2 regions of the Klebsiella variicola genome follow, and region 1 is predicted to be linked to the other one. Evidence: predicted binding sites of a transcription regulator. Region 1 holds the regulator's gene; the other holds the start of a gene.
What was found. Region 1 encodes LexA, which represses DNA repair genes until DNA is damaged. Its sites were predicted from a motif close to TNCTGTATGTACATACAGNA; they were not measured.
Positions count from the first base shown of each region.

Region 2: the regulator LexA is predicted to act here: its motif matches at 1,647-1,666, upstream of dinG (ATP-dependent DNA helicase DinG).

Region 1 is NZ_CP010523.2:5,179,595-5,185,110, reverse strand. Features, by position in the region: gene plsB (glycerol-3-phosphate 1-O-acyltransferase PlsB) at 1-2,292, opposite strand, end outside; gene SP68_RS24195 (diacylglycerol kinase) at 2,421-2,789, shown strand; gene lexA (transcriptional repressor LexA) at 2,912-3,520, shown strand; gene dinF (MATE family efflux transporter DinF) at 3,590-4,906, shown strand; gene SP68_RS24180 (CsbD family protein) at 5,142-5,351, shown strand; gene zur (zinc uptake transcriptional repressor Zur) at 5,447-5,516, opposite strand, start outside.
Region 2 is NZ_CP010523.2:3,781,216-3,786,731, forward strand. Features, by position in the region: gene dinG (ATP-dependent DNA helicase DinG) at 1-1,633, opposite strand, end outside; gene rhlE (ATP-dependent RNA helicase RhlE) at 1,821-3,176, opposite strand; gene SP68_RS17720 (transketolase family protein) at 3,392-4,384, opposite strand; gene SP68_RS17725 (transketolase) at 4,384-5,229, opposite strand; gene SP68_RS17730 (SDR family NAD(P)-dependent oxidoreductase) at 5,243-5,516, opposite strand, start outside.

The DNA of each region.
Region 1 (5,516 bases):
GCGCAGGGTCAGCACCAGGGTGCTGAACACCGCTTTGTCGAAGAACTCCGGCGCGTTAATGCCATGCAGCACCGACAGGCGCTGGGCCACGGTACGACTCTCTTTTTCCAGCGAACTGCGGTTGATCGACGGGTTGGCGCTCAGCAGCCAGAAGGTAATGGCATAGCGCTGCAGCGTCTCGCGCGCGCCAGCGGCCAGCAGTTGCAGGGAGCGAGAGTGCGACGGATTGAGGCTCATCACCTCGCCATCGACGACGATCAGCTCCTGACGCAGCATCTCGGCAATCAACGCATCCACCACCCCGGCCAGCTCTGCTTTCTCCCAGCGCAGGAACAGCTCGGCCTTGAGGAACGGATACAGCGTTTCGACATGGCGCAGCACTTCGGTGCGGCTGAGCTGACGATGCTGAGTCACCAGGGCGGCTAACAGCGACGGTATCACCAGCATATGGGCAATGTTGTTGCGATAGTAGGTCATCAGCACCGCCTGCTCGCGCGGCAGGATGATGATATCGCCGATGGTGTCCTTCTCCACTTCGAACTTGTTCATTTGCAGCGCGTGGTCGATAAGCTCGCTGGCCGAAGCGGAAGGTGTCGTCGCATCTGGCGAATAGGGCACATTGCGCAGCAGCGCGAGGTAGCACTCCAGCTGTTGGGTGAGCTGCTCCCGGGTCAGTGAACGCTGACGCGAGGCCAGCAGCGCCGTGCAGCACAGGTTCATGGCGTTGGCCGCGCCGGCGTTGTTGATGCGCACCATCAGGTCAGCGGCGATGTTGTTCACCGTTGGCGTCAGCCAGGAAGGGCGGATGGCTTCGATCGGGTCGATGGCTTCCCGCCACTCCGGCACATGGTGGTTAAGGTAGGTCATCAGCGGCAGTGGTTCGCCGAAGTTGACATAGCCCTGGCCAAGGTTGCGCAGCTTGCTCAAGCCACGCACCATCTGCGGCAGGCTCTCTTTCTCTTTGGTGGCGCCGCGCAGCTCTTTAGCGTAGGTGCCTACTTCCATCACGTGTTCATAGCCGATGTAGATAGGCACCAGAGTGATCGGCCGGGTGCCGCCGCGCAGCATCGCCTGGATGGTCATCGACAGCGTACCGGTCTTCGGATCGAGCAGACGGCCGGTACGGGAGCGGCCGCCTTCGACGAAATACTCGACGGAATAGCCGCGGCTGAACAGCTCGCCAAGATATTCGCGGAACACCGTGGAGTAGAGCTTGTTGCCCTTAAAGGTGCGGCGGATGAAGAACGCGCCCAGGCGGCGGAAGATCGGCCCGGCTGGCCAGAAGTTAAGGTTGATGCCCGCCGCGATATGCGGTGGCACCAGGCCCTGATGATACAGGACGTAGGAGAGCAGCAGATAGTCCATGTGGCTGCGGTGGCAGGGGACATAGACAATCTCATGGCCGTCGTGAGCCAGCTGGCGCACGCGCTCGGCGTTATGCACGTTGATCCCCTGGTACAGGCGGTTCCAGGTGAAGCCGAGAATGCGGTCGGTCAGGCGGATCATCTCGTACGAGAAGTTCGCGGCAATCTCTTCCATCAGCGCGATAGCGTTCTGCTGAGCCTTCTCATGCGAAATTTTCTTGCTGCGCGCTTCGTCTTCCACCGCGCGGGCAATCGCTTTCGAGGCCAGCAGTTTATTAAACAGATCCTGGCGGGCCGGCAGACGCGGGCCGACGGCGGCCAGGCGCTGGCGGGCAAAGTGCATCCGGGCGACGCGAGCCAGCTTCTGGGCGATGATCTTATCGGTACCGTGCTCATCCGCCATGCGACGCAGCGACACGGAAGGCGAGAAACGCACGAAACTGTCGCGGCCGAGCCAGGAGACGGCGAAAAATTTCTGAATGCCGTTCAGCATCCGCAGCGGCGGATTGACTTCTCCTTTCTCACGACCCGGCGAGCGGCCGAACATGACCGAAACCGGCACCATTTGCACATCGAGGTCCGGATGGTTGCGGTGCAGATCGAGGTAGTCGTGGAACAGCTTGATGGACTCTTCTTTTGGCGTGTAATAGGTAAACACGCGCGGCCCACCGTGGATGAATACGTAACGCGGCAGCAGCGCGCCGTCGATCTCCAGCGGTTCAAGCGGGTCGGGTAAATCATGCGCCAGGCATTGGGCGCGCAGCGTCAGCAGGTCCGCCTTGGAATTATAGGGCAGGACGTACATGACCGGACGCGAGGTATCGAGTCCTAATTCCTGGGCAGGCTCTGCCGGAATAGACTTGCTTTTTACCAGCACCCGTAATGGTAAATTCAGTAATTTATAGTAAATTCGTTGCCAGCCGGACATAAACGATGTGAAGCCTCTGGTTAATCATGCAAATGCGCGGCAAGAATAACAGAAAGTGGGCAAAATTTCCGTTACCACGCGGCAAACGCGTACACTCATCGACGTCATTTACGTAAAAAGGTTTTGTGATGGCCAATAATACCACCGGGTTAACCCGAATCATTAAGGCGGCAGGTTACTCCTGGAAAGGATTTCGCGCAGCGTGGATCAACGAGGCCGCGTTTCGTCAGGAAGGTATCGCCGCCATCGTGGCCGTCGCGATAGCCTGCTGGCTGGACGTCGACGCCATTACCCGCGTATTGCTGATTGGGTCGGTCCTGCTAGTGATGATAGTCGAAATTCTCAACAGCGCGATTGAGGCGGTCGTGGACCGTATAGGCTCGGAATATCATGAGCTTTCAGGGCGCGCCAAAGACATGGGATCGGCGGCGGTCCTGCTGGCGATTATCATCGCACTGATCACCTGGGGAACGCTGCTGTGGAGCCATTATCATTAACGTTCTTCGCTAAGCCTCGCAAAATATAAACAATCTGCCGATTTTTGTGTGCCATGTGGTTCCAAAATCACCGGTAGCTGTATATACTCACAGCATAACTGTATATACACCCAGGGGGCGGAATGAAAGCGTTAACGACCAGGCAGCAAGAGGTGTTTGATCTCATTCGGGATCATATCAGCCAGACGGGCATGCCGCCGACGCGTGCGGAAATTGCTCAGCGCTTGGGGTTCCGTTCCCCAAACGCGGCGGAAGAACACCTGAAAGCGCTGGCGCGTAAAGGCGCGATCGAGATCGTCTCCGGTGCTTCTCGCGGTATCCGCCTGCTGACGGAAGAAGAACATGGCCTGCCGCTGATCGGCCGCGTCGCCGCCGGCGAGCCGCTGCTGGCGCAGCAGCACATTGAGGGGCACTATCAGGTCGACCCGTCGATGTTTAAACCCAACGCGGATTTCCTGCTGCGCGTCAGCGGCATGTCGATGAAAGACATCGGTATCCTTGATGGCGATCTGCTGGCGGTCCACAAAACCCAGGACGTGCGTAACGGCCAGGTGGTGGTAGCGCGCATTGACGACGAAGTGACGGTGAAGCGCCTGAAAAAGCAGGGTAACGTCGTCGAACTGTTGCCGGAAAACAGCGAATTTACCCCTATCGTTGTCGATCTGCGTCAGCAGAGTTTTACCATTGAGGGTCTGGCCGTTGGCGTGATCCGTAATGGAGAATGGCTGTAACGCCTGCCCCTGCGCAGCGTCATCTGATGCATGACGCTGCGACGTTTGTCCTCAATCAGGTCTCCGAACATGCTGCTCAACGCTGCCGATAAAGCGCTGTGGCGCCTTGCGATCCCGATGATTTTCTCCAATATCACCGTCCCGCTGCTGGGGCTGGTGGATACCGCGGTGATCGGCCATCTTGACAGCCCGGTATACCTCGGCGGCGTCGCGGTTGGGGCGACGGCTACCAGTTTCCTCTTCATGCTGCTGCTGTTTTTGCGCATGAGCACCACCGGGCTCACCGCTCAGGCCTGGGGTGCCAAAGATCCGCTGCGACTGGCGCGGGCGCTGGTGCAGCCGCTGGCCCTGGCGCTGGGCGCCGGGGTTCTCATCATCCTGTTTCGCCTGCCGCTGATTAACCTCGCTCTGCATATTGTTGGCGGCAGTGAGGCGGTGCTTGAGCAGGCACGGCGGTTCCTTGAAATTCGCTGGCTCAGCGCCCCCGCTTCGCTGGCCAACCTGGTGCTGCTCGGCTGGCTGCTGGGAGTCCAGTACGCACGGGCGCCGGTGATTCTGCTGGTGGTCGGTAATCTGTTGAATATTGTGCTCGACCTGTGGCTGGTGATGGGCCTGCGGATGAACGTCCAGGGGGCTGCGCTGGCCACGGTCACCGCGGAGTACGCCACTCTCATTATTGGCCTGATGATGGCGAAGCGGGTGCTGACGCTGCGCGGCGTGTCGCTGGCAATGCTGAAAAACGCCTGGCGCGGGGATCTGCGCCGTCTGCTGGCGTTGAATCGGGACATCATGCTGCGTTCCCTGCTGCTACAGCTGTGCTTTGGCGCGCTGACCGTGTACGGCGCGCGTCTGGGCAGCGACATTGTGGCGGTCAATGCGGTACTGATGACCATGCTGACCTTTACCGCCTATGCGCTGGATGGTTTTGCCTATGCCGTGGAGGCCCACTCCGGCCAGGCCTACGGCGCGCGCGACGGCAGCCAGCTGCTGGAAGTCTGGCGGGCGGCCTGCCGGCAGTCTGGCATGGTGGCGCTGGCGTTTGCCCTGATTTATAGCCTGGCGGGGGAGTACATCATCGCGTTGTTAACCTCGCTGCCTTCTCTGCAGCAGCTGGCCGATCGCTATCTGATCTGGCAGGCCATCCTGCCGGTGGTGGGCGTCTGGTGCTATCTGCTGGACGGCATGTTTATCGGCGCCACACGCGGCGCGGAGATGCGGAACAGCATGGCGGTCGCCGCGGCGGGGTTTGCTGTAACGCTGCTTTCGGTCCCGCTGCTCGGTAACCACGGTCTGTGGCTGGCGCTGGCGGTGTTCCTCGCCCTGCGCGGCCTGTCTCTGGCGCTGATCTGGCGTCGCCACTGGCGACACGGCACCTGGTTTAGCTAGTCATTGCCGTTCATCACGGCCATCTATGAATTCCCGCGGTTGCGCGCCGCTTACCGGGGCAACTCAGTAGCCCGGCTCAGCGTAGCGCAAGCCGGGAAAATCGCCTCAGCCTTACCCATCGGTATGATGGTTAAAAATTCCGAATAACGAATCGGTACCAGCATTCTCATCTATAGTTAATACCATGTCCGGTACAAAACGGGCTGTAAACCCACCGAATGATGAGGACGTTATCATGAATAAAGACGAAATCGGCGGTAACTGGAAACAGTTGAAAGGTAAAGCCAAGGAACAGTGGGGCAAACTTACCGATGATGATATGACCGTGATCGAAGGTAAGCGCGATCAGCTGGTCGGTAAAATTCAGGAACGGTACGGCTATGCGAAGGATCAGGCTGAGAAAGAAGTCTCAGACTGGGAGCATAAAAACGACTACCGCTGGTAGCGTTCCGTGGCTCAAAGAATAAAGCATTTGTGTTAGTGCCTGTCTGAATGGCGTAAGGATGCGCCGTTAACCCTGTTTCCCGCTGCGGCTGACGCTCAGCGGGCTTTCTTTTTCAGCTGAATGGAATGGTCGTGCTGGCAGTGTCCCGGCGTGCTGCAGGCTTCG
Region 2 (5,516 bases), 1.4 Mb from region 1:
GCCCGCTGGCAAACAGCACCAGCATCCCGAGATGTTTCTTGCTCTCTACCTGCTGGCGAAAATAGGCCGCCATCTCGGCAATGTGCTGCTCTTCGTTATCCATCAGCGGTTCATAGCGCATTTGAGGAATAATAATTTTCCCCTGCTCCACGTGGTTGAACGGCGAATCCAGCGCCACGAAGCGGTCACCCGCTTTCTCCTTCAGACCACTCATCTCCTGCAGGCGCGAGAAGCTGTTTAGCGAGCGCAGCGTCGCTGACGTCACGACGATATGCGGTACGCTGCGCCACAGCAGCCGTTCCAGCTGATCGCTGACGCGGATGCCGACACAGTGGAACCAGACATGGATCTGGCCGTCGCGCACCACTCGCGTCGCCCATTTGGTTACCGGCGCGCCTGAGGATTGCGCCAGCGACGCCAGGCGCCATAGCTTGCTTTGGCTTTCAAACATGCCGAGCGCGCGGTTCATCTGCAGCAGCACCCGATGCAGGCGCACCACGTCATGGCTGCCGGTCTTTTCGCTGAGATCGTTAAGAAACAGCTCCGCCAGCCCGCGCAGCATCTCGGTGAGCTTCGCCAGCCGCTGGCAGATCTCCATCACCTCCTGCGGCAGTTCGCCCATCGGGAAGCGATGCTCCGCTTCCTGACCGGCGGGCATGTAGAGATTGAGAATATTATTCAACGACGCAATCAGCTCGAACAGCTCTTCGCAATGGCCGGTGAGCCGCTCCGGATTGGCCAGCGGCGGCGTGGTTTTCGGACGAAACTGCTCCATGCAGGTGGCGACCAGCTTGCAGAACAGATCCAGCTGCAGGCGAAACCAGGGGGCGGTGATCTCGGCGCTCATCTCCAGCGCGTCGCGGGCGACGTCCGGCAGATGATGGCCTTCATCGAGGACCAACAGCAGGTTTTTCGGCTCCGGCAGCACTGCCTCGCTCTCCATCGCCGCCATCACCAGCGCATGGTTGGCCACCACCACTTCCGCCTCCTGAATTTCCCGCCGCGCCACGAAGAACGGGCACTCGCGATAGTAGTGGCAGTTGCGGTTCAGGCAGCTGGCCTTATCGGTGCTCAGCCGGCTCCACAGCGCGTCATCGATGGCTTTATCGGTATGATCGCGCAGGCCGTCCCAGCGGTAGCTGTCGAGGTCCTGCTTCAGGGTCGCACACAGCTTCTGCTCGGCCTGGTTGTTCGGGGTGAGATCGTCATCGAGGAAGGCCAGCAGATCCTGCTGTGACGGCTCGGTGCTGGCCAGTGCCGTCAGGTTACGCGGACAGACGTAGCGCCCACGACCGAAGGCGGCGGTAAAGCGCAGGTCGGGAATAATTTTACGCAGCAGCGGCAGGTCTTTACTGTAGATTTGATCCTGCAGGGCGACGTTGGCGGTGCTAACCACCAGCGTTTTTTGTTCCTCCCGGGCGATGGCGATGCCCGGGATCAGGTATGACAGCGTTTTACCGACGCCGGTCGGCGCTTCGATAGCCAGATGCCTGCCCTCTTCCCCGGCGAGAGTTTTCGCCACATCGGCGATCATCTGCCGCTGCGGGGGGCGGGGAATAAAGTCCGGGATCTGTTCCTGAAGCGCCTTATACCAGGCGGCGATTTGCGCTTTCAGCGCAGCGGTCAAAGCCATGAGAAAACCTGAATACTGTATAAACAGCCACTATTGTGCCATTTTTGCCCGCCTGGAGGTATTGCTTTCTGCTGAGTGTGGAAGCGTGCTCGACAAATAGTGTAATGGAAAGAAAAAGGCCCGCCGCCGCGTAGCGGACAGACGGGCCTGAGCCGGGCCGCGTTATCGCGGCCGAGGCATCAGCGTGTTATTCGCCAGCCGGTTTACGCGGACGACGGCGGCGCGGCGGTTTGCCGTCCTGCGTACGCGCTTTCGGCGCCTCGCCGTCCTGACGGCGCGGGGCGCTGTTCTGGCTGCGCGGCTGTCCGCTGCGTCCCTGACCCTGGCCACCGCGTCCCTGACCTTGCCCACGACCGCCGCCGCGCTGCTGGCGACCGTTCTGGATAGGTTCGGCTTTAATGGACGGATCCGGCTCATAGCCGGCAATCGCGATGCGCGGGATCTCTTTTTTCAGCAGGCGCTCGATATCGCGCAGCAGCTTATGCTCATCCACGCACACCAGCGACAAGGCTTCACCGGTGGCCGCCGCGCGGCCGGTACGGCCGATACGGTGGACGTAATCTTCCGGTACGTTCGGCAGCTCGTAGTTCACCACGTGCGGCAGCTCTTCGATATCCAGACCACGGGCGGCGATATCGGTCGCCACCAGCACGCGAATGCCGCCGGATTTAAAGTCGGCCAGCGCGCGGGTACGCGCTCCCTGGCTCTTGTTGCCATGGATCGCCGCGCTGCGGATGCCGTCTTTATTAAGCTGCTCCGCGAGGTGGTTGGCGCCATGCTTGGTGCGGGTAAACACCAGCACCTGCTGCCAGTTGCCTTCGCCGATCAGCTGCGACAACAGTTCGCGCTTGCGGTTCTTATCAACGAAATGGACGTGCTGGGTGATCTGCTCGGACGCGGTGTTGCGACGCGCCACTTCCACTTCCAGCGGGTTGTGCAGCAGTTTCTCGGCCAGGCCCTTGATCTCGTCGGAGAAGGTCGCCGAGAACAGCAGGTTCTGTCGACGCGCCGGCAGTTTAGCCAGTACGCGACGGATGTCATGGATAAAGCCCATATCCAGCATGCGGTCCGCTTCGTCCAGCACAAGGATTTCCACGCTATCAAGGCTGACCGCGTTCTGATGTTCGAGGTCCAGCAGACGGCCCGGGGTGGCAACGAGGATGTCGACGCCACCGCGCAGCTTCATCATCTGCGGGTTGATGCTCACGCCGCCGAATACCACCAGCGAGCGAATATTCAGGTACTTGCTGTAATCGCGGACGTTCTCGCCCACCTGCGCCGCCAGCTCACGGGTCGGGGTCAGGATCAGCGCCCGCACCGGGCGGCGACCCTTTGCGTGCGGCTCTTTGTCAATCAGGCGCTGCAGCAGCGGCAGGGTAAAGCCCGCCGTCTTACCGGTACCGGTCTGGGCGCTGGCCATCAGGTCGCGCCCCTGCATTACTGCCGGGATCGCCTGCTGTTGGATAGGGGTCGGCTCAACGTAGCCCTGCTCAGCGACAGCGCGCAGGATATCGGGATTCAGGCCAAGGGAATCAAAAGACATAACAACTCCGAACCGCCCCGGCCCGGTGAAGGGCGTAGTTTTCAGGGAGATTATTGCGATAAGAGATGGCAAAAACCACAATGCCATGAAGGGGCGCAGTCTAGCAGATTTTGTGACAGGCCGCATAAAATCTGCAAAAGAATACCGCGCCTGGCTGGCGGGCATGAGAAGGCCGCTGAGCGCGCTCAGCGGCCTGGTGCGTCATGGCAAAGCGATTAACGCAGACGATACTTAAGTTTTTCAACGATCTTCGCGGTGGAGATGCCGTAGCGATCGTGAAGGGTCGGCAGCGCGCCGGCTAACAGGAACGCGTCGGGCAGCCCCACAGTATCCAGCTCACAGCGCACACCCTTACGCATCAACAGCGCGGCCACCGCCTCCCCCAGGCCGCCGACCGCGGTGTGGTTTTCCGCAGTCACCACCAGACGACCTGGCTTCGACGCCTGTTCAATAATCGCTTTTTCATCCAGCGGTTTGATGGTCGGCACGTGCAGGACCGCCACGCTGATGTTATCGGCCCGCAGCTTTTCAACCGCCTCCAGCGCGCGCATGGTCATCAGCCCGGAGGAGATGATCAGCACATCGTTGCCGTCCTCCAGCAGCTTTGCTTTACCCAGTTCGAACTGATAGTCGTATTTATCCAGCACCAGCGGCACCTTACCGCGCAGCAGGCGCATATACACCGGCCCCTGGTGATCGGCAATGGCCGGCACCGCCTGCTCTATCTCCAGCGCATCGCAAGGATCGACGATGACCATGCCGGGGATACCGCGCATAATCGCCAGATCTTCAGTGGCCTGATGGCTGGGGCCATAACCGGTCGTCAGGCCCGGCAGCGCCGCGCAGATCTTCACGTTCAGATGCTCTTCAGCGATGACCTGATGAATAAAATCATAGGCGCGACGGGTTGCAAAGGCGGCATAGGTGGTGGCGAAAGGAATAAATCCCTCCTTCGCCATTCCCCCCGCCGCCGCCATCAGCAGCTGCTCGGCCATGCCCATCTGGAAGAAACGATCCGGGAAGGCCTGGGCGAAAATATGCAGATCGGTATATTTTGACAGGTCCGCGGTCATGCCGACGATTTCCGGACGCTGCGCCGCCAGTTTTGACAGCGCGACGCCGAAGGGCGCAGAGATGGTCGCCTGGCCCTCATCGGCAATCGAGGCGATCATCGCCGACGTTTTTAAACGGGGTTGACTCTGGCTCATTACAGCACTCCTTCTGGTTTGTTAGCATCCAGCACCGCAATCGCTTTTTGCCATTCGTCGGCATCGACGCGAATAAAATGGTTTTTATCGCGGGTTTCGAGGAACGGCACCCCTTTGCCCATCAGCGTGTCGCATAAAATGACCCGCGGCTGGTTGCCGGAATAACTTTTCGCGTTGTCAAAAGCGGCCATCACCGCCGGCAGATCGTTACCGTCCACGCGCTGTACGTACCAGCCGAAGGCGGCCCATTTATCCTGCAGCGGCTCAAAGCCGAGGATTTTGCGCGAATCACCGTCCGCCTGCTGTTTGTTGACGTCGACAAGGTTAATCAGGTTGCTCAGGCCATAGTGAGCCGCCGACATCGCCGCTTCCCAGGTCGACCCTTCGTCCAGCTCCCCATCGGACATGGAGTTATAGACCCAGGCCGTGCTCTGTTTCTGCCGCAGCCCTAGCGCCATGCCGACGGCAATGGACAGCCCCTGTCCCAGCGAACCGCCGGACATCTCCATCCCCGGGGTGTAGGTCGCCATGCCGGACATCGGCAGGCGGCTGTCGTCGGAGCCGTAAGTTTCCAGCTCGGCTTCCGGGATAATGCCCGCCTCCAGCAGCGCGGCATAATAAGCGATAGCGTAATGGCCATGAGAGAGCAGGAAGCGATCGCGCCCCTCCCACTCGGGATCTTCCGGACGATAGGTCATGGCGTGGCTGAAGGCGGTGGCCAGCACATCGGCATAGCCCAGCGCCTGGCCGATATAGCCCTGCCCCTGCACTTCCCCCATTTGCAGGGCGTAACGGCGAATACGCCACGCCGCCGCGGCGACTTTTTGTGATTCGGTCATCTTCATCTGTTTGCCTCGCTTAGTGAATTAACATGCCGCCGTTAACGTCCAGGGTGATACCGGTGGAGTAGGAAGAGAGGTCGCTGCCGAGGAACAGCGCGGCGCGCGCGATGTCTACCGCGTCGCCGAGGCGGTTCATCGGGATCCCGGCAAGAATGTTGGCCGTCATGTCGTCGGTCAGCTTGCCGGCGGTAATGTCGGTCTGAATCAGCCCCGGGGTGATGCAGTTAACGCGGACGTTATCCGGGCCAAGCTCGCGCGCCATCGCCCGCGCCAGACCCAGCACCCCGGCT